Regions from separate parts of the Arthrobacter sp. KBS0702 genome, predicted to be linked through region 1. Evidence: riboswitches for the same ligand, from Rfam matches in the RefSeq annotation. Region 1 holds a riboswitch; each other region holds the start of a gene.
What was found. A riboswitch is a leader RNA that binds a small molecule or an ion and turns the genes downstream of it on or off. The one in region 1 is predicted to bind cyclic di-AMP.

Region 1 (9,734 bases):
GGCATGTCATGCAGGGCTCTCAGGTCCTCGGCCAGGGTCCGACCCAGCGCATGCCGGAGCGGCACCGGTGCGGCCGGGATGGGGGTGGCGCAGTCGAAGGCCAGCTGCCGCGCCTCCTGCCAGCCGTGTGCAAGGTGCCGGTGGGGAGCCTCGGCGGAATCTCCGGAGGCTCGGTCGTCGGGGACCGAGGCGGCGTCGGCGGCGGCATGCCGCGTGGGCGGGGGATCGTCGGGGCCGGCGCTGCTGTCGGGCGGCTCAGGCGTCATGCCCCGGGAGCCTCGGCGGCGGCGTATTCCTTCGCGAGTTTCCGTGCCACGCCCATGGCGGCCTGCATCGACACACTGTCTGGGGCCTGGCCTGAACCCGAGGCCAGGCCGGCGGCGAAGCCCGCGATGAAGGTGGTCAGCGGCGCGGCGGGGCGGACGATGGAATGCGCCGCCACGCCAGCCAGTCCCAGCACTTCGTTGATGTCGATTTCGACGTCGTCGAGCTCCAGGGCCTGGAGCAGCGCGCGGCACCAGTCTTCCAGCGTTTCATCCTGGCTTTTCACTGTTTGCCTCCAAAGTCGAATTCGGCCGCTCCGTCCCGGACCGGCCTAAGCCGGGGTCTGAAACCCCCAGCGCGGAAGCGTCATCCCAGGTGTCCACGTCATCGGTGGAACCCGGCGGAACCGGAACCTTCCGCAGTTCAAGACTAGCAAGCAGGGCGAAGACGGAAGCCCCCTCGAGGGCGTTCCGCCGGGCCGCGTCGTCGACGGCGTGTTGTAGCGCGGCTGTGCGATAAAGCCCGACGAGGGGCTGGGTGCGCCCGTCCGACGAAACTGCCATGACCCCGTCGCGGCCGGCCGGGACTCCCGTGCGGCCCTCCTCGCCTGCAGCCAGCAGGGTGCCGACGGCGGCGGCGACCCGCGGCATGTCGCAGGCGAGCACCAAGGTCAGAACGGCGGGGCTGTTCCCGGTCCCGGCCAGGGCGTCGAGCCCGGCAGCGATTGCGGCGGCAGGTCCGGCGAACGGGGGGTCCTCGCGGCAGCCCAGCACCTCCGGCGGGAGGCCGCCCACCTGCGGGCCGACCACCACGGCCCGGCGCGCACCACGGACTGCCGCGAGGGTGAGTTCCAGCAAGGTGGCGCCGTCAACCGCCAGCTGGGCCTTGGGCACGCCGCCGAGCCGGGAGGACCTGCCCCCGGCGAGGATCACGACGTCGAATTCCACCCGCCCAGCCTAGCCGCAGCGGCCGGCACAGAGTGCAAGCGTGGGCCGTTCAGTGCGCCTTTTCGGGGAGCAGGAACGGGTCCCACGCCGGCGTCGGCTTCTCCAGTTCCTTGATCTGCCAGATGGTGCCTTTCGGTGGCCCCGGGACGAAGCCGAGTTTCCAGCCCATTTCCGCGGGCGTATGGTCCCCCTTGGCGTTGTTGCAGCGCAGGCAGGCGGCGACGAGGTTCTCCCACGAATCCGCGCCGCCCCGGGACTTGGGCTGGACGTGGTCGATGGTGTGGGCAGCTTTGCCACAGTAGGCGCAGCGGTGGTTGTCCCGGCGGAGCACTCCCCTGCGGCTGACCGCCGTCATGGTGTTGTATCGGGGCCTGATGTACCTGTTCAACAGGATCACCGAAGGGCGGCCGAGGATGTCCTGCGGGCCCACCACGGGATCGTCGCCTTCGGCCACCACGCTGGCCTTCCCCGTCAGCACAAGGACCAGCGCCCGGCGGAAGGTGACTACCGCCAGCGGTTCATATCCAGCATTCAGAACGAGAGTGCGCATCCGCATACCTCTTCACGGCCGCACCCGCCAGGGGCACGAGGGCCGGCTGCCCTGTGCATGGTCGGGCTATGGATCGACACCACAAGAGTAAACACCGGGAGCCCGGATTACCGAATTTTTCTTATCCCGGGCGCGCGCGGCACGGCCCGGCGGCGGGTCCGCCAACGCAAAGGACCCCTGCCGCGGGGCAGGGGTCCTTCACAATGCTTCCGGCGGGCGCCGGGATTCAGTCCTAGCCGCCGACGCGGATGAAGACCGGGCCGGAGCCTACGTTGACGCTGTAGAGCGCGGTGGTTCCGCCGTTCCAGCCGCCGTGGACGGCCATGCCGTTGCCGACGTAAACAGCGATGTGGGCCATGCCCATGCCGCCGTTCTGGTAGTAGGCGAGGTCGCCCGGCTGAGCCTCAGCGGCGCTCACGGTGCGGCCCAGGGACAGGTAACCTGCCGGCCAGCCGTGGTAGTTGATGCCCACTGCGGCAAGTGCGTTGGTCGCCAGCATGGTGCAGTCCTGGGAGACGCCGATCTGCGCGTAGGCAGCTGCGGCGATCGAAGCGCCCATGCCGCTGACAGCAGCCGGAGCCTTCGTGGCCAGGGAAGCCGTCACGGCGGTGCCGGTGGAAGCAGCAGCTTCCTTGACCTGGACAACCGGCTTGGGTGCCTCGACCGGGGCCGGTGCGGTGGTGACAGCAGGCTTCTCGTAGGAGATGGCGATGCTGGAGGCCGCGGAGATCGTGGCCGGTGCGGTGGACTGTACTTCCATGGCGGAAGCAGAAGTCGATTCGCGCTGAACGTTGGTCTCGGCAGCGTTGGCTGCGATACCGCTGGTCAGTACCAGGCCGGAGGCTGCAGCGATAACCGCGGCCTGGCGACCCATACCACCGGCGTTGTCGCCGACGGCCTTAGCAATGACAGCCAGCGAGTTGGTCTTGGTGACCTCCGCGCGGTGGCGTGCAATGGTTGCACGAGTAGTCATTCAGTTCTCTCTTTCGTGATCCTTTTGTCCGCGCTTTTACAGGCGGGACTGAGGACGCTCCGGCATCTTGGGGGTACGCCGGATCGCCCCGAAACGGGTTTCTTTAGCGAAGGGTGTACTGCGAAGACGCGCCAAAAGCGGGAACTGCGTTGTGAGATCCAGTCCGGGCGCCGGCAAGGGCCGCGCGGAGCATGGAGTTCAGCGGGCTCAAGTGAGCCTCGCCAGCGCGAGAACGCGCAGCATTGTGGCGTGAAGACACGAAAGTAGCCTCTCCCAATGCCTACGAGGTGAGCTGTCGGATTCGGATGGGAGTCACCCGGCCGCGCCGCTTCCTGGGAAGCTTTGCGACTTAACCCCAAGGTCTTCTTGCGAAGACCAAAATTGGTTCCCCCGCCCCTGCCAGACGATGTCATGCGAACGGACCTTGAGCGGTGGCAGAGTTAGGCAATCCACTCAAGAGCGCCAACTTCGGTGAAGTTGGCGTGCTTCATACGGTACAGCAGTTAGGACTCAATGTCACATTCAGATCACGGCGTGTCACAGAAATGCGAGTGGTCCCTCGGGTCGGTCTAAAGCCAGCCCAGCGGATCAACGACTTCTCCGTTGACCATCACCTCGAAGTGGAGGTGGCAGCCGGTGGAGGCGCCGGTGGTTCCGCTCATCGCCACCACATCGCCGCGGGAAACCTGCTGGCCCACGCGGACGTTTGAGGACGACAAGTGGTTGTACGTGGTCTCCAGGCCGTTGCCATGGTCGATCACGACGCGGTTGCCGCCCCCGTAGGGGTGCCAACCGGTAAAGGTTACGGTGCCGCTGGCCGCGGCGTGCACGGGGGTGCCGCACTGGGCGGCGTAGTCCTGGCCGCGGTGGAATTCGCCCACGGCCCCCGTGATGGGACTGATCCGGTAACCGAACGGCGAGGCGGTCACCATCACGTCCAGCGGTGCCCCCAGGCTACCGGCCGAGGCTGCCCTGGTAATCGTGCTGGCCGACTGGGCACTGAGCAGCTGCTTGAGCTTGCCATCCGGGTCGCCCTTGGTGGTGATAGCCGTGCGGTTGAAGTCGATCTGGGCCGCTGAGGCCTTGACCTCGGGCTGGGCCGCGGCCGACACAGAGCCGGTCTTGGCGGCGTCGTTGGCCATGACCGGGCCAGTGGCCGGGACGCTGATGGTGAGGACCAGTCCAGTGGCCGCCAGGGCGATGCCTGCCTTCTGCCCAACGCCGCTGACGGCGGCGAAGTCTGTCATCTGGCGGAACGCGCTGCGCCGGCCGCGGCGTTCATCGCGGTGCGCGTCACGCGGGCGCTCGGCGGTCACGACGGCGGCGGCCGGGCGCGGCTCCGGAGCGGGACCGGTCGCGCGACGGCGGCCCCTGACGGTCTGGGTGGTCAAGTACGGTTCCTCTCTGGATAGCCTGCGAAGTTAGCTGTCGGATTCGGGTCAGAGAGATCAAAGACCCGGTCCGCCGATGCAAGCATCCAGACACAGGGACATCCAGGGAGGCCCTCGTAGAGTTTGCTTGCCGCTAGCGGACTTCACCCCAAGGCTGTTGAATCAACAGCCGCTTGTGGTTCCCCCGCCTCTGCCAGAAGGTGACTCGCCTACTGATCCGCTGGCAGAGCTCGGCTTCGGATCAGATAACGCTTTAGTATCAGTGCCAGTGCTCAACTATAGGGGATTAAGGCAAGCAGTAATAATTTCGTTATCTCGCCTGTGCACAACCCCTGGCCGGCCCCGGGCATGCCCGCCCCGCGCGAGCTACCCGAGAGTAACAAAGACGTGGGCTGCAACCTCGGGAGGCAGTTCCAAGGCGCCTTCAATGTCCGGGACCCGGACCGAGATGTACTCCCCCACTCGTTCCAGCGACACCCTTGCGCCGGGACGGATTCCGCCTTCGTCCAGCTGGACCAGCAGTTCCGGCTCCACCTGGATGGGCTCGGCCAGGCGGCTCACGGTGATCCGGGAGTCCGCGCCGTAGCCGGCCATGGCGTCGAGGAGGTTGACGACCCCGTCCGCGATGCCTGATTCGGGGAGCCCGCCAAGATCTGCCAGTCCCGGGATCGGGTTTCCGTAGGGAGACACGGTGGGGTGGTCCAGCATCTCAAAAATGCGCCGCTCAACCCGTTCACTCATCACGTGTTCCCAGCGGCAGGCTTCCTCGTGAACGTAGGCCCAATCGAGTCCGATCACGTCGGCGAGCAGCCGCTCAGCGAGCCGGTGCTTGCGCATGACCTCGATCGCGCGCTTGCGGCCCGCTTCGGTCAGCTCCAGGTGCCGGTCGCCGGAAACCACGACCAGGCCGTCCCGCTCCATGCGGCCGACAGTCTGGGAAACGGTGGGGCCGGAATGGCGGAGCCGTTCGGCGATGCGGGCGCGGAGGGCGACGATGTTCTCTTCTTCAAGTTCCAGGATGGTCCGAAGATACATCTCGGTGGTATCAATCAGATCCGTCATTCAGCTCAGCTCCTCGAGCGCCGTCCTTGCGTCATTCCCACCGTACCGCGTCCGGGATGCGCCCCGGCGAGATCCGCCGTACGTCACCGCACAGCCTAGCCTATTTTGAATTACTCCGGATAATCCCGGACCCCGACGGCGCCGCCCCACCGTGCCTGTCTCAATGACCGGACTATGACGGACGTTTTTCCCGCCTGCCCGGGACCGTCGGGCAGAATAAGGGCAGGTCCCCGGCCGCAGCCCACGCACGATCCGCCCGGGCCACGCCACGCACCCAGCCGACAATTGGAGCCACTGTGAGCGACACCCGCATCACCATCCCCGCGAACCTCCTGCCCAAGGACGGCCGGTTTGGCGCCGGCCCGTCGAAGGTCAGGCCGGAGCAAATCCAGGCCCTGTCCGCGGCGTCGGCGACGCTGCTGGGCACCTCGCACCGCCAGGCTCCGGTCAAGAACCTCGTGGGTTCGGTGCGCACCGGCCTCAGCGACTTCTTCCGGGCCCCCGAAGGCTACGAGGTTATCCTCGGCGTCGGCGGGTCCACGGCGTTCTGGGACATTGCCAGCTTCGGCCTCGTAGAGAACAAGGCACAGCACCTGTCCTTCGGCGAGTTCGGCTCGAAGTTCGCCGCGGCCACCAATAAGGCGCCGTTCCTGGCCGAATCCTCGGTCATCACCTCCGAGCCCGGCACCCGCCCCGAGGCCCGGGCCGAGGCCGGCGTCGACGCCTACGCCTGGCCGCAGAACGAGACCTCCACCGGCGTTGCCGCGCCGGTGCGGCGCGTGCCGGGGGCGGACGAGGGCTCGCTCGTACTGGTCGACGCCACGTCCGCGGCCGGCGGCCTGGATGTCGACGTCGCCGAGGCGGATGTGTACTACTTCGCCCCGCAGAAGAACTTCGCGTCCGACGGCGGACTGTGGCTGGGCCTGTTTTCCCCGGCAGCGCTGGAGCGCGCCGCCCGGATCAAGGCCAGCGGCCGCTGGATCCCGGATTTCCTGGATCTGCAGACCGCCATCGACAATTCACGGCTGAACCAGACCTACAACACTCCGGCGCTGGCCACCCTGGTGACCCTCGATGCGCAGGTGCAGTGGCTCAACGCCAGCGGCGGCCTCGACTTCGCCGCCGCACGGACCGCCGACTCGGCCGGCCGCATCTACCGCTGGGCCGAGGCCTCCTCCTATGCCACGCCTTTCGTGGCCCGGGCGGAGGACCGCTCCAACGTGATCGCCACGATCGACTTCGATGACTCCATTGATGCCTCGGCCGTCGCCAAGGTCCTGCGCGCCAATGGCATCGTGGATACCGAGCCGTACCGCAAGCTGGGCCGAAACCAGCTGCGCATCGCCACCTTCGTGGCGATCGAGCCCGACGACGTGTCCGCGCTCCTTGAGTGCATCGACTTCGTCGTGGGCGAGCTCAAGCAGTAGCGGCGGTGTCCCCCCGCGGGACGAGTCAGCGGCCGACGGCGTCGCCGGGGGTTTCCCCCCGGTCGGCGCCGTCGGCGTTCTCACCGGAGGTTGCCTCCCGTCCGGCGGCACCGGTCGACGGGCTGCCGGGGATGACCCGGAAGTAGCGCAGCCCGCGGGCACGGCGGTTGAAGCGGATCCGGAGCTGCTTTGCCCGCACAATCCAGGCCATCCCGATCAGGGCCGCGGCAACTCCCGCGGCCGCCGCGACGCCCATGGACCAGCGTGCGCCGGCAACGTTCGCCACCCACCCCACGAAGGGGGCCCCGATGGGGGTGCCGCCCATGAAGATCGCCATGTACAGCGCCATCACCCGGCCGCGCATCACCGGATCGGTGGTGGTCTGGACGTAGCCGTTGGCGCTGGTCATCATGGTGATCGCGAAGAGGCCGACCGGCACCAGCGCGACGCCGAACCAGAAGTAGTCGGGGGCCAGCGCGGCGAGGCCGGAGGTCAGGCCGAAGGCCCCGGCCGCCCCGAAAATCACACGCATCCGCGGCCGTCCCCGGCCGGCCGAGAGCAGCGCGCCGGCAACCGAACCGATCGCCATGATCGAATTCATCAGGCCGAAGGCTCCGGCGTCCAGGCCGAACTCCGTGCCGACCATGGCCGCAATGAAGAGGACGAAGTTCAGTCCCAGGGTTCCCACGATGAAGACCGCCACGAGCACCACCACGATGTCCGGCCGGAAGCGCACGTAGCGCAGGCCCTCGCGGATCCGTCCCTTGCCGGCCGGCGCCCGGGGCAGCTGCCGCAAGGAGGCTACCGGGATTTTGGCCAGGCTCAGGAGCAGGGCCAGGAACGTGACGGTGTTGACCAGGAACACCCAGCCGGGCCCGATGGCCACGGTGAGCAGGCCGGCGACGGCGGGCCCGATCATCCGGGCCACGTTGAATGAGGCGCTGTTGAGGGCGACGGCGTTGGGCAGGTAGTCGTCGCGTACCAGCTCGGAGACGAACGTCTGGCGCACGGGTGCGTCGAGGGCGGACACGACGCCCAGCAGGAGCGCAAAGATGTAGACGTGCCAGAGCTGCGCGGCGCCGGAGAGCACCAGGACGCCGAGCGCCGCGCTCAGCAGTGCCATGGCGGACTGCGTCAGGACCAGCAGTTGCTTGCGGTTGAAGCGGTCGGCGACCAGTCCGGCCACGGGGGCGAGGAACAGCTGCGGTCCCAGTTGCAGGGCCATTGTGATGCCCATGGCTCCGGCGTCCTGCGCGCTCAGGTGGTCAAAGACCAGCCAGTCCTGCGCGGTGCGCTGCATCCAGGTCCCGATGTTGGAGACCAGGGCGCCGATGAACCAGATCCGGTAGTTCAGGATGTGCAGCGATTTGAAGGTGGACCTCATGCCCGAACCCTCCGCTGCCTTCCCCCGAACGGAGCCAAATCGCTAGTCGGCCTCGACGGTGGACTCGTCCTCCGCCGCCCCGGTATTGGCGTTGTCGTCGGGCGCTGAGTGCGCCTCCACGGCGTCGTCGGCGGCGGGCTGTTCCGTCGGGGCGCCACCGGCGGGGGCGGCGTCGTCGTCCTGCTGGGCGTCTTCCGGGCGAACCCGTTCGGCCCACGGAACCCACTCCGGGGCCAGGATGGAATCCTCGGAGGGCAGCAGGCCCAGTTCGTCCACCGTGATGACCTTGGAGCGGGAGTTGCGCGTCAACACCGCGTACCACTGCCAGCCACCGTAGCCGGGCAGTTTGGACTCGAAAAGGTGCGTGACCAGACGGTCGCCTTCGCTCTTGGCACCCAGATGCCGGCCGATCTGCTCCGCCGGAGCGATGCCCTCCACGGCCGTCCGTGCGGCGTCCACCGCAGCGGCCAGGAAGGCGTCGGGCTTGCCGGTGCGCCAGACGGGGACGCCGTAGCGCGGCTTGGATCCTGCTTTGGCGCCGGCGGCCTTGGCGGCCGCACCGGCCGTCGCGGCGGCGTTCTGTTCAGGTTCCGGAGTCATCGCGGGCCCTTACGCGTCCAGCTCGTCGGCGACCTTACGAAGCGCGGCGGCAATGGCCTTGGCCTTGTTGCCTTCCGGGTACTTCCCCGCGGACAGTGTTCCGGAAAGGTTGTCCAGCACGCTGACGAGGTCCTGCACCAGCGGTGCGAGGTCCTTGGCGCTGGGCCGCTTGGCCTTCGCGATGGACGGCGTCTTGTCCAGCACCCGCAGGCCCAGGGCTTGGGCTCCCTTGCGGCCGTCTGCCACACCAAACTCCACCCGGGTTCCGGCCTTGAGCTCCGTCACGCCTTCGGGCAGCGCCGACTTGGGCAGGAAGACCTCCTGGCCGTCTTCGCCTGCGAGGAATCCGAAGCCTTTTTCCTTGTCATACCACTTGACCTTGCCGGTGGGCACGTAATCAACCTTCTTCGTTCTGCGGGGGACGCGGCCGGCGGTCAGCGCATCCGCATGGATATGCGCGTTCAGGGTGTGACTGCCAGGTCCGTGTTGGTCTGTTCCTCCAAGGTTATCCTGCCTTGGCCACTTTGACGGTTTGAGGCGCGGGCTGGACCGGGCTGTTAGCGTTGGCTGCATGACACCTCAGCGTTTCCGGCGGCCCGTGTTGATCCTTGCGGCCGCCGTTGCGGCGCTCTCGCTGGCCGCCGTCGGAGCCGTGATGGCCATGGCGTTCAACACCACGGTGGCCCCGGCGTGGGTCACCTCCGTTGCCCTGTACGGGCTGCCCCTGGCGTTCCTGCTCATGCTGGCCCTTGTGATCGACGCCGTGGCCAGTCGTCGCCGGACACCAGAGCACGGCGAAAGGTAACGTTGGACTGATGTCCCTGATCCGCGCGCTCAGCAAGGAACTGCAGGCCCGCAGCGACGACTCGTTGCGGGCCCTGTTCTCCGCGCGGCCGGACCTGATCTCCCCGGCGGTCCCGGACTTCCCCGCCTTGGCCGCGCGGGCCAGCGGCCGGGTCAGCGTCCAGCGTGCGTTGGAACGACTGAACCGTCCCGAAATGCAGGTGCTGGAAACCCTGCACCTCTGCACCAACACGGACACTGGCCACAGCGCGTCGGCCGCGACGCTCAAACGGCTGATCAACGGCTCCACCGTGACCGCGCTTGAGCGGCTGCTGCACTCGCTGCAGGAACTC
Region 2 (9,734 bases), 1.3 Mb from region 1:
GCTGGCCGTCGAGGAGTTCGTTGATGAAGCCCTGCTCGTCGTTGGCCGCGAGGTACGGGCCCCACCAGGCGTAGAGCCGTTCGTAGCCGACGGTGGAGGACGGGATCGCGCCCAGAGCCTTGCCGCAGGCGCTTCCGGCGCCATGGCCCGGGTGGACCTGGACGTGGTCCGGCAGGGTCAGGAACTTGTCCCGCAGGCTGGCGAAGAGCTGCTTCGCGCCGAGGAAGCGGGTGTCGACGCCGCCGGCGGCCTCGTCGAGCAGGTCCGGGCGGCCTAGGTCGCCGGAGAACACGAAGTCGCCCGAGAGCAGGTAGCCGGGCTGGTCGGCGAACGCGCCGTCGGTGATCAGGAAGGAAAGGTGCTCCGGGGTGTGGCCGGGGGTGTGCAGGGCTTTGACCGTGATGTTGCCCAGCGTGATGACGTCGTTGTCGTTCAGGCGCTCGGCGTCGAAACCGTACTGCCAGTCCGTTCCGCCCTCGCCGGAGACATAGGCGGTCGCGCCGGTCGCGGCGGCCAGTTCGCGGGTGCCGGAGAGGAAATCAGCGTGGATGTGGGTCTCGGTGACGGCCACGATCTTCATGCCATTGGCGGCGGCGAGGTTCTCGTAGACGGCGATGTCGCGCCGGGGATCAACGACCAGCGCTTCACCCTTGGCCTGGCAGCCGATGAAATAGCTGGCCTGGGCGAGGTCTTCGTCATAGATGCGCTCGATAAGCATTCAGGGTGCTCCTTCTTGAGGTAGACGGGGAAGGGATTCCTTCCTCCTCTGACTTCAATAATAATACCCCTGGGGGTATCACGCAAGCGGCTTGGGGCTGGCGTGGGCGGCGAACGCGGGGCCTAGCCGCCCACCCTGGCCATCACCTTGTTGATGGTGGCCGCGAGACCGTCCGCGGCCTGCTGGACGGCGCTGTCGGACAGTGTCTTGGTTTCGGTTTCGACGCACAGGTTTCCTTTGCGGGCGCCGACCAAAACGTGCCGGATGCCGGTCCCGTCGGGCAGCATGTACACCACGGCGTAGCCGGTTTGCCCGCTGGTATCGACGGTGGGGTGCTTGAGGGGCGACCACGTCCGGGGTGCGCCGCCCGGCACCTGCTCCTGAACCGAGGTGCAACTGCCGAGGTCTGCAGCCCGGCGGTCAAAGGCAGATGCGTCCGGAGGCGGTGTGGTCAGGCTGATGAGCCGCAGGCTGATCTGGTCCAGTGCCTGGCCCGTGCCGGGGATCTCGGCCACCACGGTCGCGGCTCCGCCGAATGAGGCGAGGTACGCGGCGTCGTCATACGTGCAGCTTTGTGCTGAAGGGCCGGGTGGGACTGCCGGCGCGGTGGGAGCGTAGCGGCCCTCCAGCACCTGGGCCGGGCTTCCGCTGGGTCCGGTAATGCCTTGCAGCAGCCGGGCCAGCTGCTCGGGAGTCTGATGTTGGGGTGCCGGCCGGGATGCTGTGGGGCCCGGTGTCTGTGACGCCGACGGCGGGCTGGGCTTCGGGCTCGATGGCGCGCCGGCCGTCGGGCTGGCCGGCGGCGGGGAAGCCGCGGGGGAGTCGGCGGCATACTCCGCGACCAGTTTTTGGGCCAATTGGACCAGGGGCGACAGCGCGGACGTGAGTTCGTCGGCGGAGGCACTGGGCGGTGCCTGACGGCTCAGCCCGAACGACACCGTTCCCTTGAGGACCTGAAGGGAAACGGTGCGTGCGGCCGGGGGAGTCCCCGGGGTTGATTGGGGGCTCGAAACCGTGGCGTAGGCCCGTTCCCCGAGTTCCGGCACGCTCCGCAGCCGGACAGTGGTCGGCGGCGCGTCCGGCGAGAGCTGTCGGAAGTCTGCGCAGGCGACGGCTTGTTCTTCGGCATAGGCGAAATCCGCGGCGACCACGGCGTCCCGTGGCGCGCTCCTGGCCAGGACGAAGGCCACAGTCTCGCGTGACCACGCACCGGTGAGGGTCAGGACGCCTGCCGCGAAATTCATGTCGAGGTCGGCGCGGCTTGTCGGTGCGCTGCGTGGCCGGAAGACCCCGCATTCGCCGGGCTGGGCGGCGGCCCGGTTCGCGGGTTCCGGCCGCCCCTGAAGACGCGACCTCAGGTCCGCGGTTTTCGACACCCTCCCGGTGCCCTGTTGGGCGCCGTTGATCGCCCGGTCCACGAGGGCCATCAGTTCCTCGTCCGACAGGACTCTCTCAGCCGCCGACGCCGAAGCGTCGGCCGCGGGGGTGGACGCGGCGGGGGTGCTGCTGGCAGGAGGGGACGGCGATCCCGGCGTGCAACCGGTCAGCGCCAGCACGGCAGCGGCGCACGCCAGTGACCAGCGTTGCCTCGGCGAGGAACTTCTGGGGTTTTGGGTTGCTGCAGCACCTGGGCGCACGACTGGACTCCCTGCCGTCGAAAGATGTGCTGCGCCCAGCCTCCGCCCCGTGCTTCTGCGGCACCAGAGGATTTGGACCCCTGCCCACCGCGTCGCGGCCACATCCAACCGCTAGGAGCGCTGCCGGGCCGCTCGAGTCCTACTGGTAGACGCGGACCCAGTCGACCTGCATCTGTGACGGGCTGGTGGCGGTGCCGTCGGGGAACCAGTCCAGCTGCATCGTCTGGTGCATTCCGACCGTGGGCTGGTGCGCCGGGTTCTTGTCGGTGAACGTTTGCACGCCGTCGATGTAGCCGGTGATGCCGGCCGGAGTCCACTCCACCGCGTAGTTGTGCCACTGCGTCGTGTCGACTGGCGTGGCCGCCGTCGCCTGGAAGTCCCCGCCGCTGCAGGCGTAGTGCAGGAAGAACTTCATGGCAGCCGTGTTTGAGGTGCCTTCGGCGTAATCCACCTCGGCACAGTTGGGCGAAGTGTTGTTGTTCGGCCACAGCAGCAGCACCGGGTGGTATTCGGGGTCACGGGCGTTGGTCCTCATACGGGTTTCCCAGCGGCCGTACTTTTGCTGGCCGAACTTTGCCGACATCCCGCCGGTGGTTCCTGCCGCATCTCCGGTGACCGTGGCGACACCGTTGGCCACCGACCAGGCCTGGGGGCTGCGGACGCCCTTGCCTGCATGGCCGGTGCCGTTGAAGACGCCCCACTTCGTGGCGTCCGGAGCACCGGTGTAGGAGAACTCGTCGCCGGCCAGTACTGGACCCCACCCGAAGGCGGCGGCGGCCTGGGCTCCGTTGCCCGCGGGTGCCGCCGGGGCCGGGGGGACCGCGGGTGACGCCGGCGCCGCGGGTGCTGCCGCCGGCGCCGTGGGGGCAGTGTTGGGGCCGGGAGGTGCGGCTGCGGGCGGAGCGGCCGGCGCTGCGGTGGCGGTGGTCGCGGCGGGAGCGGGCGCGGAAGACGTGGCCGGCGTCGACGCCGGGGCGGCTGCCCGGGAGGACGACGTCGGGCTGGCAGCCGTGCTCGGCCCGGTGGGACCGGTTGTGGACGCGGCACTGCATCCGGTCAGCGATAAGGCACCGAGGGTAACGGTGATGGCAATTTTCTTGAACAAGTGACCCCTCCGGGATATTGAATTGGCGCAAGCGATCGGCGCGATCGACCCGGTGGGGAAAGTCTTGCAACCTCTTTCAGCCCCGCCGGGCGGACAGGGTGAGCAGGCGCCAGCCGGCGCGGCGGTGCCCGGCAAAAGCGGGCATCCGGGGCCCTGCATTCGGGCCTGGCCCTCGGGCCAGCCGCCAACGTTACTCGATCGTGACCTTTGTTTGCAAAACGCCGTCCGTAACCGCGGCGCGTGCGGGCCGGAAATTAAAGTGCCGCCAGCTGCATCCGGGGCAGGGGCGCGGCCGGTAGTAAGGGTGTAAGCGAAAACGCCCGCATTCGGGCCTCAATGAGGAGCTCCACATGCACACGAAATCACTCTCAGCAGCTGCCGGCGCGCTGACGCTGCTGGCCGGACTGACCTTCGCTGCCCCCGCGCAGGCAAATGCGAAGCACCACGACCACGACACCGCGAAACTCTCGGTGCTCCACGGCGTCCCGGGACTCACCGTGGACGTCTGGGTGGACGGAAAGCTGACGCTGGACAACTTCACGCCGGGAAGCCTGGCCGGTCCGCTGGACATCCGCGAGGGAGAGCACAAGATCGCCATCACGGGCGCGGATGCCACGAGCGCCGACAACCCCGTGATCGGACCCGTTGAAGTTGACCTGAAAGAAGGCCGGGACTACACAGCCGTTGCGCACCTGACGGCGGACGGAAAGCCCACGGCCACCCTCTTCAAGAACGACACCTCGGCAAGCCCCGATGGCAAGGGCAAACTGACGGTCCGGCACGTAGCCGCAGCCCCCGCCGTCGACGTCCTTGCCGGTGGGAAAGCCGTGATCAGGGGCCTCGAGAACCCGCACGAGAAGAAGCTCACACTCAAGGCGGGCACCATCTCAGCCTCGGTGGCGGCGGCGGGCAGCACAGAGGCCCTGATTGGCCCCGCGGACGTGAAGGTCAGCAAGGGCAAGAACACGATCGTCTATGCGTGGGGCAGCCTGTCCGACAACAATCTTGGCGTTGCCGTGCAGGTGGTGAAGTCGTCAAGGCACGACGACTAAGGGTTCCAGCATGGTGCTGACTGAGCGCCAACCGGGTGGCGGGACCGCTGCGATCGCGGCCCCGCCAGCCGCTTGTTCCGGCCCGGCTCCATTGCAGGGTGGGCGGTCCGGGGGAATAATGGCGTTCCACGGGTCTCATTCCCGCTCTAAGGAGCACCTGATGGAGGCTGCCGATCGTGAATGGAACGTTGCCATTGACCACGCCTTCGCCGCGGGCGAGGAACGGGCGCTCGCTGAGGCATATCGCAGACTGGGGCCCCTCATTCACACGCTGGCGCTGAGAGCGCTGCGCGAGCATGGCGCCGCCGACGACGTCACCCAGGAGGTCTTCATTCGCGCCTGGAAATCGCGGACCAGCTATCGCCCCGAGGCATCACGTCTGCCCGCCTGGCTGATCGGGATCACCCGCAACGCCATCTCCGATGCTTTGTCCGCCCGGTCCCGCCGGCGGGACGTTGAACGTGCCGCCCTGCGCCTGGTCAACGACCCGCAGCCCGGCGCCGACCGGCCGAACGCCGACGCACTGGCGGACCGCTTCACGCTGGAAGACGAGCTCGAGCGACTGGGACACCCGCAAACTGCCATCATGCGGTTGGCATTCTTCGAAGACCTGACCCACGACCAGATCTCGTCCCGGCTCAACCTTCCACTCGGCACGGTCAAGAGTCATATCCGCCGCAGTCTCGCCCGGTTGCGGTCACGGCTGGAGGTGGAACATGGATCATCTTGACGACGATCTCCTTGACTTGCTGGCGCTCGGCGAACGGCCGGCTACCGAGTCGGAAGCTCGCCACCTGGCCGGCTGCGCCGCATGCTCCTCGACGCTTGAGGCGCTGCAACATACCGTGTTCGTCGCTACCGTCAATCCCGAGCACGTCGAACTGGAAGCGCCCGCCAGCCACAACTGGGCCGCCATTCATGCGGCCCTGGGGCTCTCCCCGTCCCTGGCCGGCGACCCACTCGGCGGTCCTGCCCCCGGTCCTGCGGCCGAGGGCGCCGGGCCCGCAGACCCCGCTGCGCCTGGCGGGGATATCCTGGCTGACCCCGGATCCCGGCCGAGCGCCCGGCGGCAACGAGGCGGCCGCCAAGGTGGCGGTAGCTTCCCGCAACGGGGACCATGGCTCCTCGGTGCCGCCGCCGGAATCCTGCTTGGCGCTGCCGGGGCCTGGACAGCCCTGACCATCCTCGGCCCCGGTGCGCCGCCGGTGGCCGCACCCAGCCCGTCCCGGCCCACCGCTGTCGTCATCGCCCAGACTGCACTCGCTCCGCTGGCCGGACACTCGGCCAGTGGAAGCGCCCGGGTGGAGGATCTTCCCGACGGCTCCCGGCAGCTGGTCATCAGCCTTCCGGAGGAGAAACTTACGGGCTTCCGCGAGGTCTGGGTGGGATCCGCCGACCTGTCCAAAATGGTCAGCCTGGGGGTCTTGGGCCAGGGGACCCGGTCCTTCGTCCTGCCGGGGAGACTGAACCTGGCGGACTACCCGGTGTTGGATATCTCCAATGAGCCCTACGACGGGAATCCGGCCCATTCTGCCGAGAGCATCGCACGCGGAAAGTTCGCCGCGCAGGGGTGATCTCCCGGCAGCGGCCCCGGCTGCGACAGAATGGGACCATGAGCGAGGCCGGTGACTTCATTGACGCGGCGCTGCAGCGGGAGAGTTCCTGGCAGCGGGCCGAGGAGGCGCAGGCCCGCTTCGGTCCGGAACTCGGGTCCTATGGTGCATCAGTCGGTGCCGTCCGGGGCGCGGTCCGGGATGCGCTCCGACGCTACCGGCACCTCGGCCGCGACGGGATCACGGCGCTGAGCTCGGAATTGTGGGCGGTGCCCGTCTTCGAACGCCGTCTCGCCGCCGTTGTCCTGCTGCAGTCCCGCCTCGCTGAATTGGACAACTCGGACCTGACCCGGATCGAGGGCTTCCTGCGCACCGCGCGCCTTCGCGAGCTGGCAGATCCGCTGGCCGTCGACGTCGTCGGGCCGCTCATCGCCGGCCTTGACGGCCTCAGCCGGAGCCGGGCGGAGGCCGTCCTGGAACGGTGGCTGCAGGACCCAGACCCTTGGCTGCGCCGCTCAGCCCTGCTGGCGCCGCTGCGCGGACTCCGTGCCGGGGGCGGCGACTGGGAGGGCTTTGCGCGGCAAGCCAAGGGAACACTGGCCCACGGTCCTGGCACTGCGGCGGACACCGCCGTCGGGACCCAGGACGGCGGTGGTGGCCTGGTCCGCGAAGCGGTGCACCGGGTGCTTGCGGACGTGGGCAAGAATCGCCCGGGGCTGCGGCTGTAGCCGAGCGGGCCTAAGTGCCCTCGTGCACCGACTCGGCCCGGCGCCACACTGAGGCCGTGAAGACATTCCAGGGGAACCGCCGGGCCTTGACGTTCAGTGCCGCCGCCGCGGCGGCAGCGCTCGTGCTGGCCGCGTGCGCGGGCGGGCCGGGGACGGGCCCGCCGACCGTCGGCGTCCCTTCGACCGGTAGCAGCACCGCGGCCGCAGGCTCAACGGAAGCGTCCCAGGCGGCAGGCACCGGGACTGCAGGCTCCGGCACCGCAGGGTCCGGCGCCGGCCCGGAGAGCACCCCGGCAATGAATCCGACGACGGGCGGCGGCCAGGACTATTCGGACGCCCAGCTCCAGTCGCTGCTGCAAGGCGTGAAGCTCCAAGGTGCCGGGGAACTGCGCGTCGACGATCCCCGGGCGCTCGCCTCCGGGGCAAGGGGCGATTACCAGGACATCTCTGATCCAAAGCGTGGCATCCGTCCGGGCCAGTGCGAGCTATTCGAGAGTTACCTCATGTTTAACGCTGCCAATGGCACCCTGGCCAGCGGACTGCTGGTTCCTTCCACCCCGGAGGACCAGAACGCGATGAAAATGACCGGGACCTATCGTTCCGTGAGCGCCGTTCATCCCGCGTCTGCTGGGGGACCCTCCGAATTCCGGCAGCGGCTCGAAGCCTACAGCGCCTGCGGCACCGTCCGGGAGGTCTCGCTGCTGGGGGCCAAACCCCAGATGGACATCGCCCGGCTGCCCGGCCAGGTTTCAGCGGCTCAATCCTTCGCGGTATCCCAACTCACGTCCGGACCGGTACGGGTCGGTGCAATCTACGTGGGCGGGACAAAGGCCGGCGTTGACGTCATTTGCCGCCAGAGCGTCAACGGCAATGCTGCGGACACGCTCGACTTCGACGCCGCGGCCCGGCAGGGCGCGGACGTGGTCAACCAGGTCCTCGGCAGGCTTCCCTAAGGCTCCGTCCGGCGCTCCACCACGGCGTACGCCTTGCCATCGAGGAACTGCCAGTCGGTCACCACCATAAATCCGAGTGCATCCACCCGATCATTCAGCACGTGGACGTCGAATCCGCCGTCGCGCGGTTCGGCGTCCCACGTCGCCACGTGGATTTCCCCGCCCTCGAGAACCAATAGCTCCGTGTTGACGTCGAAGTCTTCCTGCGGCTGATCGCTTAGCTGGCAGATGGCGACACAGTGCCTGGTCATATCGGGGCCCTCCGTTTGAGGAATGCTGGCTGACCTCATCCTATGCGTTGCGGCTGCCGGCACCCTAGGCAAAATTCCGCGCCCGGACACCCTGTCGTTACCTGAATGTGACATTACCGCCGGGTACCGTTACCGTGGATGGGTGCCTGTTTGTTTCCGATACGGGCGCTTCCGGGCCGATTGCCTAACTCTGCCGCGGCCCGGGATCCGAATGCAACCTTCTGGCAGAGACGGGGAAACCACTTTTGACTTGCCTTTCCGGCAGGTCTTGGGGTGAAGCCGCATAGCCCGCTCTGGCGGGTCCGCGGCCGGGTGTCTCCCATCCGAATCCGACAGCTCACCTCGCAGGCATTGGGAGAGGCTACAAACATGACTTCAAGCACTACTGCTGCGCGCCATCGTTCCGACGCCCCTGCCGGACGGACCTCGGCATTTTCGGTTAAGCCAGGCACAGTGGGCCGCCAGGCCGCAGTTATTATGGCCGCCTCCGGCCTCGTCCTGACGAGCGGCATGGCTGCCAACGCGGCCGCCGCACCCGCAGAACGCGACACCGCCCCCGCATCCTCCGTCGACGTCGCGAGCAAGGTCTCCGCACCGGTGACTGCTGATTCCGCCGTGCAGATCAGCTTCGACCGCCCGGCGGTGGCAACCACGCCGGCACCGGTGATCGAGCAGCCCAAGCCCGTCGCTGCGCCGGTCGCGCCCGCTGCGCCCGCCGCGCCCGCCGTCGCTCAGGCGCCGGCCGCGCCGAAGATCACCGTCCAGGCAGCCGTTGCCCCGGCCCCGGCGGCCGGCGGAATCAACGCCGCGATGCTCTCGGCCGCCTATAGCCAGATCGGCATCACCCAGGACTGCACTGCCATGGTCGAGAAGGCCCTTGGCGCTGCCGGCATCCCGGTTGGTGACCTGGGTCCCCAGCAGTTCATGAACTACGGCAAGGTTGTGGCCGACCCGCAGCCCGGCGACATGATCGTCCAGTCCGGCCACGTCGCCATCTACGCCGGCAACGGCCAGGCGATCAGCGGCGGCATGAACGGATCCAACCAGACGATCTCGCACCCGCTGTCCTGGCTCACGGCCACCGGCGGCGTGACCTTCGTCCGCGCCGGGGCGTAGTCACCTCGTAAGCACTGCTCCCGAAGGCCGGTGGCCGGTTGTCCCCACGACAGCCGGCCACCGGCCTTCGCGTGTACGGTGCGGCTCAGCTGGTGTAGCGGAGCCGGAGCACACCGTTGCCGAACGTCCTCGTTTCGGCGAGTGTGAGCGCGGTCCGGCTGTCCGAGGGCTTGAAGAGCGGTGTGCCGCGCCCCAGCAGCACCGGATGGATGTAGATCCAGTATTCGTCGATGAGTCCGAGCCGGCGGAAGCTGTCTGCCAGTTGGGCGCCGCCCAAGGCCAGGTCGCCGCCTGCCTGCGCCTTTAGTTCCAGCACCTCCTCGACGACGACCTCGCGCGCCACTGTTGTGTTCCAATCGGCGCGCTCCAGGGTTTTGGAGTAGACGATCTTGGGCATCTCCCGCCAGATCCCCGCGAACTCGGCCTCGGCCGGCGTGCTGGAGGGGTCCCGGTCCGCTGTCGGCCAGTAGGCGGCCATCAGCTCATAGGTGATGCGGCCGTCGAGGAAGGCACCCATGGTGCGGAGCTCCTCGTTGAAGTGGCCGTGGAGTTCGTCGTCCACCAGGTGCCAGTCAATGTCCCGGTTGGGGCCTTCCATATACCCGTCCAGGGAGACCTGCA
Region 3 (9,734 bases), 180 kb from region 1:
CGTGCTGCGGCGCCGGGAACACACCGGCCCCGCTCCGACGTTCGACAACGAGGCCCACCTGCGCGACGGGGCCCCCGGGAACAGCCGCAACGGCTGAACGGACGACGCCGATACCCCCGGCCCGGCGGGACGGTCCCCGGCGTCCGGGTGATAGTTTTGACCCATGCGCACTCTCGTTGTGGACCACCCGCTGGTCGCCCATAAGCTCACCGTTCTGCGGGACAAGAACACCCCGTCCCCGGTCTTCCGCCAGCTCACCGAGGAGCTCGTCACGCTCCTGGCCTACGAGGCAACCCGCGACGTCCGCACCGAACCCGTGACCATCGAGACTCCGGTCAGCACCACCATCGGCACGGCGTTCACCAAGCCCACCCCGCTTGTGGTCCCCATCCTGCGCGCCGGACTCGGCATGCTCGAAGGCATGACCAAGCTGGTCCCCACGGCCGAGGTCGGCTTCCTGGGCATGGCCCGCGACGAAGAGACCTTGGACATCATCACCTACGCCGAGCGCCTCCCCGAGGACCTGACGGACCGCCAGATCTTCGTCCTGGACCCCATGCTGGCGACAGGCGGCACCCTGCGCGAAGCCATCAAGTTCCTGTTCAAACGCGGCGCCTCGGACGTCACGTGCATCTGCCTGCTCGCCGCGCCGGAGGGCCTGGCCAAGCTGGAGGAAGAGCTTTCGGAAGCCAACGTGACGATCGTGCTGGCCTCGATCGACGAGAAGCTCAACGAGAAGTCCTACATCGTCCCCGGCCTGGGCGACGCCGGCGACCGCCTGTACGGCATCGCGGGCTAGGCGCCACCCCGGGGTTCCGGCGGCCGGCGTCCGGGACTAGCCTGTGCCCATGGACTGGAAACTCGAACTCGTATTTGTCCCGGTGTCCGATGTGGACCGCGCCAAGGATTTTTACGTCAACAAGGTGGGCTTCAACGCCGACTACGACGAACGGCCCACGGAAGGCATCCGGTTCGTCCAGCTGACACCGCCGGGTTCCGGGTGCTCGATTGCGATCGGCGAGGGCCTCAACGATGCCCCGCCCGGCACCGCCCCGGGCCTGCAGCTGGTGGTCAACGACATTGAGGCCGCCCACAAGCAGCTTAAGGACAACGGCGTGGACGTCAGCGACATCGACGTCCACGACTGGGGCCACTTCGTCCACTTCTCCGACCCTGACGGCAACAAGTGGGCGGTGCAATACATCCCGGGCCGTCCGAACGGCTAGCCGCCCGGGGCGGGCGAACCCGGGCGGCCGGACCGCCGGGTTTCCGGCGCACGTGAGGCCCCGGATTCAGTGAATCCAGGGCCTCACAATTCGCCGGGCAGGGGCCCGTGTGGCGGCTGTTTAGTACCAGTTGTTCGCGTAGTGGAAGTTCAGCGCGCCGCAGGGCGAGCCGTACCGGTCCTGCACGTACTTCAGGCCCCAGTTGATCTGGGTCCGGTAGTTGGTCCGGTAGTCCGCGCCGGCGCTTGCCATCTTCTCGGCCGGCAGGGCCTGGACCACGCCGTAGGCGCCGCTGCTGGGGTTCGTGGCGGTGGTCTTCCAGTCGGACTCCCTGGTCCACAGCTTCTGCAGGCACTGCATCTCGCTGGGAGCCCAGCCATGGACGGGCAACTGTGCGGCGGCATAGGCCTGCGCGCCGGCCGGATCGTCGACGGCGACCGGCTGCACCGGGGCGGGGGCGGCGGCTGGGGCGACCGGCGCAGGCGGTGCCGGCGGTGCCGGGGCTTCGGCGGGCTTGACTTCCGCCGCCTTGGCTTCGACGGTGCCGGTGGAGGGGGACGCGGGGGCGTTGCTGCCGACCTGTTCGAACTCCAACTTCTGCAGCGACGATTCCTTGGACGCGTCTGCCGTGTGGGCCGTCGTGCTGGAGGCCTGGCCCGCGGCGCCTGCGCCCAGCAGTACCGCGAGGGCAGTTGCCACGACGGCGGCGCGCTTGCCCTTGGAGCCCGCACGGGCGCCAACCCGGGACAGTGTCGTGCGCTTCGCCGGCTCGGCGCGGTGGCGCGCGATCGCGGCTTCGGATGCCTGTTTAGCGCCTTCTGGGCGCATGGGTACCTTGAAATCAGTCATGTTTGCCTCTCAACGCCTACGGAGTTAGCTGTCGGGTTCGGATGCAAAAATCCGGCCGCACGGAATCTCGACGTGGCGGCTTAACCCCAAGGGTGCATGGATGCAGATGCCCGGGAACTCTGGGTCCCCCGTCTCTGCCTAATCCATCGGAATCCGGGAAGCGGCAGAGTTTGGCGTCAATCCGGATATGCGGCCAGATCGATGGCCGCACCCTAAAAACGGTACCGGACTTTCCTTTGGATGTCACATTTAGGTAACGGAGGACTCGTTCAACCGCGTGGCGGCTTGCCTCTCCTAGGCCGCCGGAGCCGCCTCGGGGAGGCGGACGGCGAACTGCGTGCGGCCGGGCCTGGACGTGACGTAGACGGTGCCGCCATGGGCCTCGACAATCGCCTGCACAATCGACAGCCCCAGACCGCTGGTGCCTTCCGCCGTCGCCGCCGGAACAGGGGAGGTGGAGGTGGCGGGGGAGCCCGCGCGCGCCTGCGCCATGGCGGGCGGCGGTGCCTGGGATCCCGCCCGGGATGGCACTGCGGCCGGCGCCGCGGTTCCGACGGGGTTCCGGCGGGACGCGTCTGCCCGGGCAAAGCGGCGGAACACCCGGTCCACGAATTCGGGGGCAATTCCGGTGCCGTTGTCCGTCACCGTGACGATGGCGGTGCCGTCATTGGTGCGTTTCACCGCTGTAGTCACGGTCGTTCCCGGTTCGGTGTGCTTGCGGGCGTTGGAAAGCAGGTTCGCCAGCACCTGGTGCAACTGGGCAGCGTCGCCCCGCACCACTACGGGCTCCTCGGCGAGTTCCAGTTTCCAGAGGCGGTCCGGGGCCATGACCTTCTCGTCGCTGACCGTCTCGATTGCGAGCTGGGAGAGATCCACGTCGCTGAACTTCAGCGGCTGGCCCTCGTCGAGGCGGGCCAGCAGGAGCAGGTCCTCCACGAGGGTCGTCATCCGTTCCGACTGGCTCTGCACCCGGGCGAGGGATTTCTCGCCGTCCGGGGTGAAATGCTCTGTCATGCGCATCAGTTCCGTGTAGCCGCGGATGGCCGTCAGCGGGGTCCGCAGCTCATGCGAGGCGTCGGCAACGAACTGGCGCACCTTCATCTCGCTCTGCTGGCGCGACTCAAGCGCGCTGGAGACGTTATCCAGCATCTGGTTCAAGGCGTAGCCCACGCTGCCCACCTCGGTGCCGGGATTGGCGGCCGACGGCGGCACGCGCACCGCGAGGGCGACCTCGCCGGCGTCGAGCGGGAGGCGGGAGACTTTGGTGGCCACCTCTGAAAGGTGCTCCAGCGGTTTCATGGTCCGCCGGATCAGTGCCGTCCCGGCCAATCCGATCACGACCAGACCGCCGGCGGAGACCAGCACCATGGTCCACACCAGCGAGGCCAGGGTGTCTTGCTTCTCCTTCAGGGGCAGGCCCGTGACGATCACGTCGCCATACGGGGTCTGCGCGGCGACGAGACGGTAGGCGCCGCTGGACAGGGTCCGGTCAACTGCCGGTTCGTCGGGAGTGAGCGCGAGCAGGACGTCGGCGTCGTCGGCGGAGAGGGCTTTCCGGCTGGCATCCTCGGCCAGGAAGCCGGCACTGGTGACGTCGTCGTTGTGGATCCGGGCGTTGAGGGTGCCCACGGCCTGGCCGCGCGCTTCAAGCGGGTCCCGGCGCCCGTCCCCGCTGCCGGGCCGGCCGAACTCCCGCGCCCGCTCGGAGGCCTGGTCCAGCTGGGAGTCCAGTTGCTTCGTCAGGAAGAGATTCATCGAGGCGTAGCTGACCAGGCCGACGGCGCCGCAGATCGCGACGAGCAGAGCCATGGCGAGCAGGACCAGGCGCGTGCGCAGGTGCCAGGTTGAGGGGCTGCGCCAGTCCCGGCCGGGGGCGGAGGGGTCACGCTCGGGGGCTGCCACGGACTAGTCCGCCGGTTTCAGGACGTACCCGGCCCCGCGCACGGTATGGATCATCGGCGGGTGGACCGCGTCGACCTTCTTGCGGAGGTAGGAGATGTAGAGCTCCACGATGTTGGCCTGGCCGCCGAAATCGTAGTCCCAGACGCGGTCCAGGATCTGCGCCTTGCTGACCACGCGTTTCGGGTTTTCCATCAGGTAGCGCAGCAGCTCGAACTGGGTCGCGGTGAGGTGGAGTTCTTCGCCGGCACGGGTCACTTCCCGGGTGTCCACGTTGAGGACGAGGTCCCCAACCACAAGCTCGGCGGTGTCCATGGCCGCGACGCCGGAGCGCTGGACCAGCCGGTGCAGCCGCAACAGGACCTCTTCCATGCTGAACGGCTTGGTCACGTAGTCGTCGCCGCCCGCTGCCAGGCCGGTGATCCGGTCCTGGATGGCGTCCTTGGCGGTCAGGAACAAGGCGGGAACCTCCGGCGCGAAGGCCCGGATCCGGCCCAGCAATTCGACGCCGTCGAAGCCGGGGAGCATAACGTCCAGAACCAGCACGTCCGGCCGGAACTCCTTGGCGACTTTCAGCGCTGCCGGGCCGTCCGCCGCCACCGCCACGGACCAGCCGGCCATCCGCAGCCCCATGCTCATGAGTTCCGAGAGGCTCGGTTCGTCGTCCACCACCAAAGCGCGGATGGGAGACCCGTCCGGGTGCGTAAGGGTGGGCAGGTTGTTGGTCATGGAGTGCGAGGTGGCCATGGGACAACTCTCCAATCCGGCAGTAGGGGATGGCTTTGGGGATCCTGTGCGCCAGCTGTGAATCACAGCTTAGCGAGCTGGATCAACTCGCCGGCCGGGTTCTGCGGGTGTCCGCCCGCTGGGACGGCGGCGGCGGCGGACTCCGGGCCCCGTGATTTTGCCGCGCGGGCTTACCGTGAACGATTTCCGGCCGACGGAGGGGCTCGGCGAACAATATTCGACAACTTCCCTTGGCTGACCACTCGGGGGACAAAAACGAAGCATGCTTCGTTGACTGGCCAGAATTGTGACTTGCGCTACAATCGCCCTTTTTGTCTCACAATGCGGACTTTGAGGTCCATTGTTACTTGCTAGTTCTCATTGTTACGTTGCACACTTCAAATGTGAACAAGAACTCAACAGCACCTGCAGCCGCAGCTTCCTGGATCAGCGCACCAGCTGGTACCGAGATGCGTTGTTGTCGAATGCACGCCTAACTTCTACACCCCAGAACGTTTCTAGGCATTCGCCCCCAGCCCAGCGTCGGGCGCCCCTCCCCAGTTCTCATTGCGGGGATCTAGCATTCGAGCCGCGATGACGGCCATTCACATTGAGGTAAGCATTCCATGTCAGTTGCATCCGGATACGTCCACATCTCCGTCCGTAACGCCAACAAGGCCGGCCAGGCATCCGGCCTCCGCCAGGGCTTTGGCGGCCGTCCGAGTTACGGCCCCGCGGGAGGCGGCAGCAGCTTCCCCGCCCCCGGTTACGCCGCCCAGGGCTTCAACCCCAACTCCTACGGCCAGTTGCGCGCCGTCCCCGCCGCCGAGTCCTCGCCGGCCACCGCGCCGACTCCGGTGATCGCCCCGGGCAACGGCAGCCCGGTCCGCCCCGTGCCCAACGACAACGTGGCCCGCGGCTTTGTGCTCTACATGGGCATCGATGAGGAAACCGCGGCCGCCGCCGGCACCTCCATTGCCAAGCTGGCCCAGGAAATCCGTGCCTACGCCCAGTCGCTCGTCGCCGGAGCCGAAAGCTACGCCGCCGTCGCCGTCGCCCCGGCGTCTGCCCCGGGTTCCGCGCTCGACGTCGTCCGGTCAACCTTCGGCGACCCGACCGCCGGCGCCCGCCAGCGGGCCGACAACGCGCGGCTGCAGCAGCCGCAGGACCCCCGTCCGTCCGGTGTGCTGATCGACCTCGCGCGCCGTGAAGTGGCGCTCGACGGCGAGTCCCTGAACCTGACGTTCAAGGAATTCGAGCTCCTCAACTACCTCGTCGAGAACGGCACGCGCACCGTGGGCCGCGACGAACTGCTCGAGGGCCTGTGGCGCAATGCCGAAGAGGTTCCCAATGAGCGCACCATCGACGTCCACATCCGCCGGCTGCGCTCCAAGCTCGGCCGCCTCGCCAACACCGTGCGGACCGTGCGCGGCCAGGGCTACCGGTTCTACGAGCACCCCGAGGTCGTTGTCTGGGCCGCTCCGGAGTACTCCATCTAGCCTTAGCTTTCCGCAAAGCGCCTGTCCCTTGTTTGGGGGCGGGCGCTTTCGCTTTCGCGGCAAGATCCCTCGGCGCCTGCGCTCGTTCCTCGCGCAACAACGGCGCTCTCGGGATGTGCCGCTGCGCTGTAGCGCCCCTGCCGCCGGAACGCTACTACGCGGGGCTCCGCGGCTGAGGCGGCGAGGCCGGATTTTGGGGCCGCGGCGTGGCGGGCACCGCGAAGCGGGCACGGCCCCAAATCCGGCGAAGCCGCCGCTGGTGAGGCGGCGGCTTTTGGACTCTGTTGCGTTTGGGGGCTTCGGCGTAGTCTCGGTCCCGTCGAGCCGACTATTGGGAGGAAACATGTCTGTTGCACGTATTACTACCCTGAGCTCCAACTCCAAAACCTCGTTTGATGCCGCCATCAAGGAGGGCGTCGAGCGGGCCAACAAGACCCTGCGCAACGTCACCGGGGCCTGGGTGAAGGAGCAGAAGGTCGAAATCAGCGACGGCGCCGTCGTGGCCTGGCACGTGGTGCTTGAGGTGACCTTCGTCCTGGACGACTGAGGCACCCTCGTGATGCGCGCCCGTGGCGAAACCAGCCGCACTAGGATTGAGCCATGAGCGCGCATCACATCAAACGGCTGGTGCTCATGCGGCACGCCAAGGCGGACTGGCCGGGCGGCGTCGCCGACCATGAACGGCCGCTCGAAGAGCGAGGACACCGCGAGGCGCCGCTGGCGGGGAAATGGCTCCTTAAACACGGCGTGGTTCCCGACTTCATCCTGTGCTCCAGCGCCCTGCGGACCAGGCAGACCTGCACCTGGGTGTGCAGTGAACTGGGAGACAAAGCCCCGACGCCGAAACTCGAGGACGGCCTCTACGGAGCCTCCGCCCTGCGCATGCTCGCGGTCATCAACCATGTCCCGGACACGGTCACGACACTGATGGTGATCTCCCATATGCCCGGCGTGCAGGATCTTGCCATGCACCTGGCCTCCCGGGACTCCAACCATGACGCCTACATGGACGCAGCCACGCGTTACCCCACCAGCGGCCTGACCGTCTTCGAGACGGAGAAGTCGTGGGCCGAGCTCGACGGCCAGGACGCCCGGCTGACGCACTTCAAGGTGCCGCGGGCGAAGTAGCAGGCCAGCGCGGCGCCGGATTGATGGTCAGCACGCTGATTGTGTTGTTTACTGATGCTGTTATTGCTTTTACTGCCGGTGTTTTCTTAGTGACCGAGGGAAAAGGTGGATCACCGTGGATTCAGGACAGCTCGTAGGGATCATCGTCGGCATCGTGGTGGTACTCGCGATCGTCGCAGTGGCAATCTACTTCGGCCGCAAGCGCAAGACTGACGCGGACCGGAACCGGGCCGCTGAAATGCGCGAGAGGGCGGAAGCCGACCAACTGGCCGCCCGCGAGCACGAGGCGAAGGCGGCGCGGGCGGAAGCCGACGCGAAGGCCGCCGAAGTCGAGGCCGAACGTCTCCGCATGCAGGCGCGCGGCACGCAGCAGGAGGCGGAAACCGTCCGCGCCGGCGCCGAGGAGCAGCTCCGCCGGGCCGACGACGTCGACCCGGACGTCGTCACGACCGAACGCAGCGACGCGCCCCACCAGGACACCCAGCACCAGGGCACCCAGCACCAGGAGGAACTGCGCCGGGACCGGGGCGACCGCGAGCGTCCGGCAGAAGCGGGGGATGCCGCCGGGTTCCGCGAGGACACGGCAGCGGAGCGGCGCGACACCGAGGGCCCGCACGGCGAACGGCCGCGCAATCTCTGACGCGCCGGAACGGCGGAGGCCGCTCGCGCAATGACCCCTCGTCATTCCGGGCTGGCCCTGCTGGTCGCCATCCTGTGGGGCATCAACTTCGTTGCCATTGACCTTGGCCTGCACCCCGGGGGCGGCGCCCAGATGCCGCCGCTCCTGTTCGTGGCCATGCGCTTCACCCTTGTGGTGTTTCCTTGTGTGTTCTTCATCCGCAAGCCGGACGTCAGCTGGAAAGCGATCATCGGCGTCGGCCTGCTGATGAGCGCGGGCCAGTTCGGGCTGCTCTATCTGGCGATGGCGCTGGGCATGCCCGCCGGCCTGGCCTCGCTCGTGCTGCAGGCGCAGGTGCTCCTGACGGTGCTGCTTGCGGCCGGAATCCTTGCCGAGCGGCCCACCCGGCGGCAGCTGGCCGGCGTCGTGCTGGGGATAGCCGGGCTCGCAGTGGTGGCTGTCGGCCGCAGCCTCGTGGCCCCCGTACTGCCCCTGCTCATTGTGCTCGGAGCGGCGCTGTCCTGGGCCGCGGGCAACGTCGTGGCCCGCAAGGCGAAGGCAGCGTCCGGCCTGGGACTCGTGGTGTGGTCCGGCGCCGTGGTGCCGCTGCCGCTGGCCGGGCTCTCCCTGCTGGTCGACGGGCCGGCCGCGGTGTCGGGGGCGCTGATGGACCTGCAGCCGGTGACAATCGCCAGTGCGATCTACACCGCCGCCTTCGGTTCCCTCGTGGGATACGGCATCTGGAACCGCCTGCTGGGGCTCTATCCGTCCTCCGCCGTGGTGCCCTTCACGCTGCTGGTCCCCGTGGTCGGCATGACGACGGCGTGGCTGGTCCTGGCCGAGGTGCCCTCGCCGGCCGAAGTGGCGGGCGGGCTGCTGCTCCTCGCCGGGGTAGCCGTCGCGGTGCTCCGGGCTCCCGGGCCGCGGAGGGGCGGTCAGCGCCGGTTGGAAGGTTTGGGCGCCGGTTTGGGCGCCGGTTTGGGCGGCACCTTTGCGGCCGGCTTGGTCGCCGACGACGGACGCTTGGCTGCCGGCGCGGGCGTCCGTGCAGCCGAGGAACGCGGTGCGGAAGCCCGCGGCGTGGACGCGCGAGGGGCGGCGGACCGGGGCGTGGACGTGCGCGGGGCGGCGGACTGCGGGGCGGCGGAGCGGGGTGCGGAGGTTCGCGGCGCCGACGGCCGGGGTGTGGAAGCACGCGGTCGTGCGGTGCCGGAGACTGCCGCTCGGGGCGCGGACGTGCGCGGCACGGACGGCCGGGCGGCCGGCCTGCGCGGCGCCGGACGCCGGGACGGGTAGCCGGAGCGCCGGGCCGGGCCGCGACCCGGCAGGACCGTACCGGCGAGCAACAGCAGCAGCGTCGCCGCGCCGGCGGCCGCCGAAAGATAGAAATACAGATCCGGGTGTTCGGCATCCACGCGGGTGGACAGTGCCTCCGGGTCGGGATTGAAGGCCAGTCCCCACTGCCGCAGGAACGCGATGCCGAAGGCGATGAACAGGATGCTGCCGACCCCGCTTGCCAGCAGTGTCTTGTGCCGCCGCCGGATCACAACCTCGGCCACACACGCCACGTAGGCCAGGGCGCAGGCGGCCAGGAACCACAGCCCCACCGTTTCGTTCAGGGTGGCGCCGGTCAGCACCAGCAGGGCCAGGGCGGCAAGGGATGCTCCGATGGCAGTCCTGCCGCTTTTACCCATGTGGCGCATGTGACCAATCATCCCTGAGCGCAGCTATTTCACGACGTAGCCACGCATGGTCGCCATGATTGCGGCGACACTTTGCGCCCGGGTG

Region 2: another riboswitch for cyclic di-AMP. It lies ahead of FFF93_RS09270 (NlpC/P60 family protein); the one in region 1 lies ahead of FFF93_RS03385 (NlpC/P60 family protein).
Region 3: another riboswitch for cyclic di-AMP. It lies ahead of FFF93_RS02540 (hypothetical protein); the one in region 1 lies ahead of FFF93_RS03385 (NlpC/P60 family protein).

The regions. Positions count from the first base shown of each region.
Region 1 is NZ_CP042172.1:709,227-718,960, reverse strand. It holds gene FFF93_RS03400 (molybdopterin molybdotransferase MoeA) at 1-266, opposite strand, end outside; gene FFF93_RS17015 (DUF6457 domain-containing protein) at 263-550, opposite strand; gene FFF93_RS03395 (molybdenum cofactor guanylyltransferase) at 534-1,211, opposite strand; gene FFF93_RS03390 (HNH endonuclease) at 1,261-1,761, opposite strand; gene FFF93_RS03385 (NlpC/P60 family protein) at 1,994-2,734, opposite strand; cyclic di-AMP (ydaO/yuaA leader) riboswitch at 2,998-3,191, opposite strand; gene FFF93_RS03380 (M23 family metallopeptidase) at 3,304-4,125, opposite strand; cyclic di-AMP (ydaO/yuaA leader) riboswitch at 4,130-4,371, opposite strand; gene FFF93_RS03375 (metal-dependent transcriptional regulator) at 4,492-5,187, opposite strand; gene serC (phosphoserine transaminase) at 5,484-6,614, shown strand; gene FFF93_RS03365 (MFS transporter) at 6,640-7,998, opposite strand; gene FFF93_RS03360 (DUF3027 domain-containing protein) at 8,041-8,598, opposite strand; gene FFF93_RS03355 (cold-shock protein) at 8,608-8,991, opposite strand; gene FFF93_RS03350 (hypothetical protein) at 9,170-9,403, shown strand; gene FFF93_RS03345 (helicase-associated domain-containing protein) at 9,414-9,734, shown strand, end outside.
Region 2 is NZ_CP042172.1:2,019,303-2,029,036, reverse strand. It holds gene FFF93_RS09315 (rhodanese-like domain-containing protein) at 1-718, opposite strand, end outside; gene FFF93_RS09310 (hypothetical protein) at 841-2,274, opposite strand; gene FFF93_RS09305 (glycoside hydrolase family 16 protein) at 2,495-3,460, opposite strand; gene FFF93_RS09300 (DUF4397 domain-containing protein) at 3,811-4,512, shown strand; gene FFF93_RS09295 (RNA polymerase sigma factor) at 4,673-5,242, shown strand; gene FFF93_RS09290 (anti-sigma factor) at 5,229-6,086, shown strand; gene FFF93_RS09285 (DNA alkylation repair protein) at 6,125-6,793, shown strand; gene FFF93_RS09280 (hypothetical protein) at 6,850-7,746, shown strand; gene FFF93_RS09275 (hypothetical protein) at 7,743-7,997, opposite strand; cyclic di-AMP (ydaO/yuaA leader) riboswitch at 8,169-8,362, shown strand; gene FFF93_RS09270 (NlpC/P60 family protein) at 8,367-9,113, shown strand; gene FFF93_RS09265 (dihydrofolate reductase family protein) at 9,199-9,734, opposite strand, start outside.
Region 3 is NZ_CP042172.1:531,239-540,972, forward strand. It holds gene FFF93_RS02525 (phosphatase PAP2 family protein) at 1-97, shown strand, start outside; gene upp (uracil phosphoribosyltransferase) at 164-799, shown strand; gene FFF93_RS02535 (glyoxalase superfamily protein) at 849-1,226, shown strand; gene FFF93_RS02540 (hypothetical protein) at 1,347-2,075, opposite strand; cyclic di-AMP (ydaO/yuaA leader) riboswitch at 2,075-2,261, opposite strand; gene FFF93_RS02545 (ATP-binding protein) at 2,370-3,977, opposite strand; gene FFF93_RS02550 (response regulator transcription factor) at 3,981-4,721, opposite strand; gene FFF93_RS02555 (winged helix-turn-helix domain-containing protein) at 5,327-6,199, shown strand; gene FFF93_RS02560 (dodecin family protein) at 6,543-6,746, shown strand; gene FFF93_RS02565 (histidine phosphatase family protein) at 6,800-7,327, shown strand; gene FFF93_RS16880 (hypothetical protein) at 7,443-7,967, shown strand; partial or broken gene FFF93_RS02575 (EamA family transporter) at 7,998-8,861, shown strand; gene FFF93_RS02580 (TetR/AcrR family transcriptional regulator) at 9,674-9,734, opposite strand, start outside.